2 linked regions of the Orrella dioscoreae genome follow. The protein of the gene in region 1 binds, or shares a complex with, the protein of each later gene. Links are inferred from orthologs where the notes say so. Each region holds a gene or a part of one and is shown on either strand. Other genes may lie near its edges.

What was found.
Region 2: the proteins of hisF (region 1) and hisH are in contact, whole or in part, in a crystal structure (PDB 6RU0), measured with the Thermotoga maritima proteins. The link is inferred for Orrella dioscoreae from one-to-one orthologs. Residues at the interface, in WP_004080486.1 of Thermotoga maritima: Met1, Leu2, Ala3, Arg5, Ser40, Glu41, Asp45, Glu46, Ala70, Glu71, Ile73, Asp74, Ile75, Pro76, Phe77, Asp98, Lys99, Ser122, Gln123, Glu161, Thr195, Leu196, Asn247, Arg249, Glu251; in WP_004080484.1 of Thermotoga maritima: Asn15, Arg18, Arg22, Arg117, Leu118, Pro119, His120, Met121, Gly122, Trp123, Asn124, Asn134, Gly135, Tyr136, Tyr138, Val140, Tyr158, Glu180, Lys181, Ser182, Ser183, Lys184, Ile185.

What each region holds. Positions count from the first base shown.
Region 1 is NZ_LT907988.1:268,875-271,920, reverse strand. Bases 71-3,046 are described here. They hold hisF (imidazole glycerol phosphate synthase subunit HisF), read left to right. Parts: upstream 71-1,156; coding sequence 1,157-1,936; downstream 1,937-3,046. Other genes in these bases: ODI_RS01320 (histidine triad nucleotide-binding protein), read left to right, coding at 2,767-3,046; ODI_RS01325 (phosphoribosyl-ATP diphosphatase), read left to right, coding at 2,405-2,740; hisI (phosphoribosyl-AMP cyclohydrolase), read left to right, coding at 1,971-2,375; hisA (1-(5-phosphoribosyl)-5-[(5-phosphoribosylamino)methylideneamino]imidazole-4-carboxamide isomerase), read left to right, coding at 417-1,157; ODI_RS01345 (imidazole glycerol phosphate synthase subunit HisH), read left to right, coding at 71-351. Outside these bases: more of ODI_RS01345, read left to right, coding at 1-70.
Region 2 is NZ_LT907988.1:3,065,604-3,068,672, forward strand. Bases 1-2,999 are described here. They hold hisH (imidazole glycerol phosphate synthase subunit HisH), read right to left. Parts: upstream 1,808-2,999; coding sequence 1,193-1,807; downstream 1-1,192. Other genes in these bases: ODI_RS14230 (polysaccharide biosynthesis protein), read right to left, coding at 1-384; ODI_RS14235 (AglZ/HisF2 family acetamidino modification protein), read right to left, coding at 413-1,189; ODI_RS14245 (N-acetyl sugar amidotransferase), read right to left, coding at 1,804-2,943; ODI_RS14250 (glycosyltransferase family 2 protein), read right to left, coding at 2,975-2,999. Also shown: more of ODI_RS14250, read right to left, coding at 3,000-3,069. UniProt on the Escherichia coli protein: IGPS catalyzes the conversion of PRFAR and glutamine to IGP, AICAR and glutamate. The HisH subunit catalyzes the hydrolysis of glutamine to glutamate and ammonia as part of the synthesis of IGP and AICAR.

The DNA.
Region 1 (3,046 bases):
GCCGGCCCCGGCTTCGCCCAGGCGCTGGCGCCCGCCGACGCCTCGGCCGCCGTCGCCGCGCCCCCGCACGGCGACCTGCTCAAGGTGCCCCACATGGGCTGGAACCCGGTGCGCCAGACCCGCGCGCATGCGCTCTGGGCGGGCATTCCCGACGACACCCATTTCTATTTCGTGCACAGTTACTACGTCGTGCCGCGCGACGCCGCGCTGACAGTAGGTGAAACCCGCTATGGGCTTGCCTTTACGTCAGCGGTGGCCGACGCTAACATTTTCGCGGTGCAGTTCCACCCGGAGAAGAGCGCGGCCCACGGCTTGCGCCTGTACCGCAATTTTGTAGACTGGCAACCGTAAGCACGCCGCACGCGTGCCCCGGCCCTGTTTTCCACCCACGCCATACCAAAAGACCTGACACGACCATGCTGCTGATCCCCGCCATTGACCTCAAAGACGGGCGCTGCGTGCGCTTGCGCCAAGGCGATCTCGACGACGCCACGGTGTTCTCAGAAGATCCCGCCGCCATGGCCACCCATTGGCTCGAGCGCGGCGCGCGCCGCCTGCACCTGGTCGACCTGAACGGCGCCGTCGCGGGCAAGCCCAAGAACGAAGCGGTCATCCGCAGCATCGTCGACGCCGTGGGCGCCGAGATCCCGGTGCAGATCGGTGGCGGCATCCGCGACCTGGACACCATCGAGCGCTACCTCGACTTCGGCATCGCCTACGTCATCATCGGCACCGCCGCCGTGAAGAACCCCGGCTTCCTGCACGACGCCTGCGGCGCCTTCCCCGGCAGCATCATCGTGGGCCTGGACGCGCGCGACGGCAAGGTCGCCACCGACGGCTGGAGCAAGCTCACCGGCCACGACGTGCTCGACATGGCGCGCAAGTTCGAGGACTACGGCTGCGAGGCCATCATCTACACCGACATCGGCCGCGACGGCATGCTCTCGGGCGTGAACATCGAAGCCACCGTGCGCCTGGCCCAGCACGTCCGCATCCCCGTCATCGCCTCGGGCGGCATCGCCGACCTGAAGGACATCGACGCGCTGTGCGAAGTGGAAAGCGAAGGCGTCGAAGGCGCCATCCTGGGCCGCAGCATCTATGAAGGCACGCTCGATTTCGAAGCCGCGCAGACCCGTGCCGACGAGTTAGGCGCGTGATGAACGGCCTGACCCGGCGCATCATCCCCTGCCTGGACGTGACCGCCGGGCGCGTCGTCAAGGGCGTGAACTTCGTCAACCTGATGGACGCCGGCGACCCGGTGGAAATCGCCAAGCGCTACGACGACCAGGGCGCCGACGAACTCACCTTCCTCGACATCACCGCCACCAGCGACGGCCGCGACCTCATCCTCCCCATCATCGAGGAAGTGGCGTCGCAGGTCTTCATCCCGCTCACCGTGGGCGGCGGCGTGCGCCAGGTATCCGATGTGCAGCGCCTGCTCAATGCGGGCGCCGACAAGATCTCCATCAACAGCGCCGCCATCGCGCGGCCTGAACTGGTGCTCGACGCCGCGGCCTACCACGGCTCGCAGTGCATCGTGGTCGCCATCGACGCGCGCCGCGTCAGCGCCGACGGCGAAGCCGCCCGCTGGGAAGTCTTCACCCATGGCGGACGCCGGGCCACCGGCCTGGACGCCATCGAGTGGGCGCGCCGCATGGCCGCCTATGGCGCGGGCGAAATCCTGCTGACCAGCATGGACCGCGACGGCACCAAGTCGGGCTTCGACCTCGAACTCACGCGCCGCGTGGCCGAGGCCGTCCCCGTCCCCGTCATCGCATCGGGCGGCGTCGGCGGCTTGCAGCACCTGGCCGATGGCGTTACGCTGGGCCAGGCCAATGCAGTGCTGGCGGCCAGCATCTTCCACTACGGCCAGCACACGGTCGGCGAAGCCAAGCGCTTCATGGCCGGCCAGGGCATCCCCGTGCGCCTGGATTGAGCGGCCCCCGCCTGCGCGGCCCTACGGAACTCACATGACCCAACACCCCGACTGGATGGCCGACGTGGCCTTCGACAAGGACGGCCTCGTCCCCGCCATCGCCCAGGACGCCGAAAGCGGCCAGATCATGATGGTGGCCTGGATGAACGCCGAGGCGCTCGCCGAAACGGCCGCCACCCAGCGCGCCGTCTACTGGTCGCGCTCGCGCTCGCGTCTCTGGCGCAAGGGCGAGGAATCCGGCCACACGCAAACGGTGCACGAGTTGCGCCTGGACTGCGACGGCGACGTCGTGCTGCTGAAGATCACCCAGCATGGCGGCATCGCCTGCCACACGGGCCGGCCCAGCTGCTTCTATCGCCAGCTGCAGGGCGAAGGCGCGCAATCGGCCTGGCAGATCACCGACCCGGTCCTGAAAGACCCCGAACTCATCTATAAATGATGGGCGCCCCCCGCGCGCCCGGCACCGTCATGGCAGATTCCTCCGATATCCTCGCGCGCCTGGCCGACACGCTGGCCACGCGCCTGCCCGCCAACGGCGGCGACCCGCAAGGCTCCTACGTCGCCAAGCTGCTGGCCAAGGGTCCCGACGCCTTCCTGAAGAAGATCGGCGAGGAAGCCACCGAACTCGTCATGGCCGCCAAGGATGCGGCGCCTGACCGCGTGGTCGCCGAAACCGCGGACTTGTGGTTTCATTGCATGGTGGCCCTGACCCATTTCGGCCTGCGTCCCGAGGACGTGCTGGCCGAGTTGGCGCGCCGCGAGGGCCTGTCCGGCCTCGAGGAAAAGGCCCGCCGCGCGACCTGACCCACCGATATCCAGCGAGCATCGACGTGAGCGACACCTGTATCTTCTGCAAGATCGCCAAGGGGGACATCCCCGCCCGCAAGGTCCATGAAGACGAGGAATTCCTCGCCTTCCACGACATCAGCCCCGCCGCCCCCGTGCACCTGTTGTTGATTCCGCGCCACCACATCGTCTCCATGGCCGAGGTGACACAAAAAGATGCGGGTTGGTTGGGTAGAATGATGATTCTGGCCTCCCGGCTGGCCGAGGAAAACGGCTGCCGCCCCGGACCCGAAGGCGGTTTCCGCCTGGTGGCCAACGCCGGCG
Region 2 (3,069 bases), 2.8 Mb from region 1 along the record:
CGCCTTGTCCGTGCTCAGGCAGACAACCTTGCGCACCTTGTTCTGGATGGCGGCCTCGAGCACGTTCTCGGTGCCCAGGATATTGGTGTGCACGGCTTCCATGGGGTGAAACTCGCAGGAAGGCACCTGCTTGAGCGCCGCGGCATGGAAGATGTAATCCACGCCGCGCGTGGCATTGACCAGGCTCTGCCGGTCACGCACGTCGCCGATGTAGAACTTGAGTTTCGGATGCGCGTAATGCTTGCGCATGTCGTCCTGCTTCTTCTCGTCACGGCTGAAGACACGGATCTCGCCGATGTCCGAGTCGAGAAAGCGCTTGAGCACGGCGTTGCCGAACGAACCCGTGCCGCCGGTGATGAGGAGTTTTGCGTTGGGAGTGAGCATGATGGAGATCGGTAGGATGGCGGACGGGTCAGGTGCGTGCGGCGCGCACCAGCGCCTCGCGCTCCTTGGGGGTCGGGTAGTTTATCAACACGGCCTTGTACGACCCCTTGAAGACGAAGAGGCTGCCGGCCCCTGCACCGATGATGCCGAAACGGCGGATCAGGGCGCTGATGTCGGCCAGCGAGCCGGCTCCGCCCAGCACCGACATGGGCACGGTCGTGACGTTGCGAATCTGCTCGATGAGATCCAGGTCGTAGCCCTTCATGACGCCGTCATGGTCGATGGCGTTAACCACGATTTCGCCCACGCCGTGCTTTTCCAGCGTCTGGGCGAACTCGACGGGCGAAAGATGGGTATTGGTTTTGGCGTTGTGCGTCCACACTTCATGGCGGGAGCTGAAACGCTTTTTCTTCACGTCCATCACCCCCACCACGCTCTGGCGGCCGATTTTCTCGGCGATGCGCGTGGCAAGCATGGGCTCCTCGACCAGGGCGGAGCTGATGGCCACCTTCTCGACGCCCAGGCTGATGATGGCGCTGGCCTGCTCCACCGTCTTGACGCCGCCACCGTAGCAGAAAGGCATGCGGCACTCGGCCGCCAGCCGCTCGATCATCTTCAGGTCGGGGCCGACTCCCTGGGTGGTAGCGTCGATGTCGAGGACGATGAGTTCGTCCACTTCCTTCTCATTGAAGATGCGGACGGCATTGATGGGATCACCGACGTACTTGCCGGCATCGAACTTGACGGTCTTGACCAGGCCCTTGTCGCGGACCAGCAGGCAGGGAATGATTCTGGGACGAAGCACGCTTTAGATATCCGCGAAATTTTTCAGGAGACGCGCACCGAAATCGTGGCTCTTCTCCGGGTGGAATTGCACGCCGTAGACGTTCGCGTGGTTGACCGAGCAGGCAAAGCGGGCGCCGTATTCTGCAGTGGCAATGGCATCGGCCTCGTCCTGACAATCAAAGTAATAGGAATGCAGGAAATAGAATCGCGCCTCTGATTCCAGGCCTTGAAACAGCGTCGATGGCCTTGAGGGCGTGACGTCGTTCCAACCCATGTGCGGCAGGTGCGTGCGCTGCGCCAACTTGTCGACGTCGAACTTGCGCACCCTGCCAGGCACCCAGCCCAGGCCCTCGCGCTCACCCTCGTCGCTGCCCTGCGCCATCATCTGCATGCCGACGCAGATACCCAGCACGGGCACGCCATCGCGCACCACCCGCTCGACGGCGACGTCATGCATGCCCGATTGCCGGAAGGAGTCCATCGCATAGTCGAAGGCTCCCACGCCGGGCAGGATCAGCTTGGTGGCCCGCGCAATATCCTCCGGCGTCCGACCGATGCCCACCTGCACATCCATGCGGCGGTACATGTTGGCGAAGGCCAGGACATTGCCCAGCCCGTAATCAATGATGGTGATCATCGGAACAGCCGCTTTTCAAGACCCAGTTTCTGCATGACGTTGGCGCCAAGGCCGATCAGGAACTTCTTGTTGGCGTAGTCCTTGTAGGTCTTGTTCTCGCCTTCGAAGATGGCCTGCAGTTCCTCTTCGCTCAGGTCGAGCTTGTGAGCCACGTAACGGAACTCCTGGCGCGAGAAATGCTCGTCCATCTCGGGCTTCGCGATACGCGCGAGAGCCTCCTCGCGCGTCATCTGGCCGGTCAGGATGAGACTGGAGAAATGCGCGCGCCGCTTCTCGTAGCCGAACTTGCGCGGCATCCAGTAGTCTTCGTAGAACCGGGTGAACCGGGACTCATGGTGCTTGTGCTGGAACGGCTCCCAGCCAAAACGCTCCTGCAGCAGGCGCTCGGCATCCTTCTTTATGTAGGGCACCAGATTGAGCGGCTTGAACACCTGCATGCCCAGCACGTAGCGGTAGTAGAGCTTGTAGACCAGGATGTCGACAATCGGGAAGCTCTTGAGCGGTCGCTTGCCGAAACGGCGATGGATGTCGAGCATCAGCGTCTTGTCGATGCCGGGATAGCCACCCCACTCTTCGGGCTCGCGGCAGCATTCAGTCGAGAAGTTGCCGCCGGTCAGCACATACTTCAGCTTGTGCTGGCGGGCGAACTTGTACAGTCCCGAGAAAAAAGCGACGTCCTGCGGCAGGTCCTGATCGGGAATCTGCGACTTCAGGAACGCCACCTGGAGATCCTTCATCTCCTCCCAGTTGATCACCTCGGTGAAGAGCTCCAGTCCCAGGCCGTCGACCAGCTTTTCGACGTTGCCCACCGCCTGGTCGGTGTTCCAGCCGGCATCGACATGGAACAGCAAGGGCCGCAGCCCCATCTTTTCCTTGGCGATGTAGGCGGTGTAGGAACTGTCCAGGCCACCGCTCAGCCCGATGATGCAATCGAAGTCCTTGCCCTTGCCTTGTTCCTTGATCTTTTCCGCCACGCGCATGAGCTCGGCCTCGCCGCGCGCGTCGGTATGCCAGTTGGGCTTGATCTGCGCGTCGAAGTTGGCGCAATAGTCCGATTCGCCCCTGGCATCGAAGACGATGCGAGGGTCGCTCGTATCCATGATGGTGCGGGTGCAGATTTGGTAGGGTCTATTCATTGGTGGCTTGAATCGTGAGGGTCGGATTCGCTCAGAAGCCCGACAGCAGGCCGAACAGCGCGCGGCGCAGGTTGTAGAAAAATGCGTTGGTGGTCGAGAGCGCCCGTAGCCGCTCTATGAGCGGCG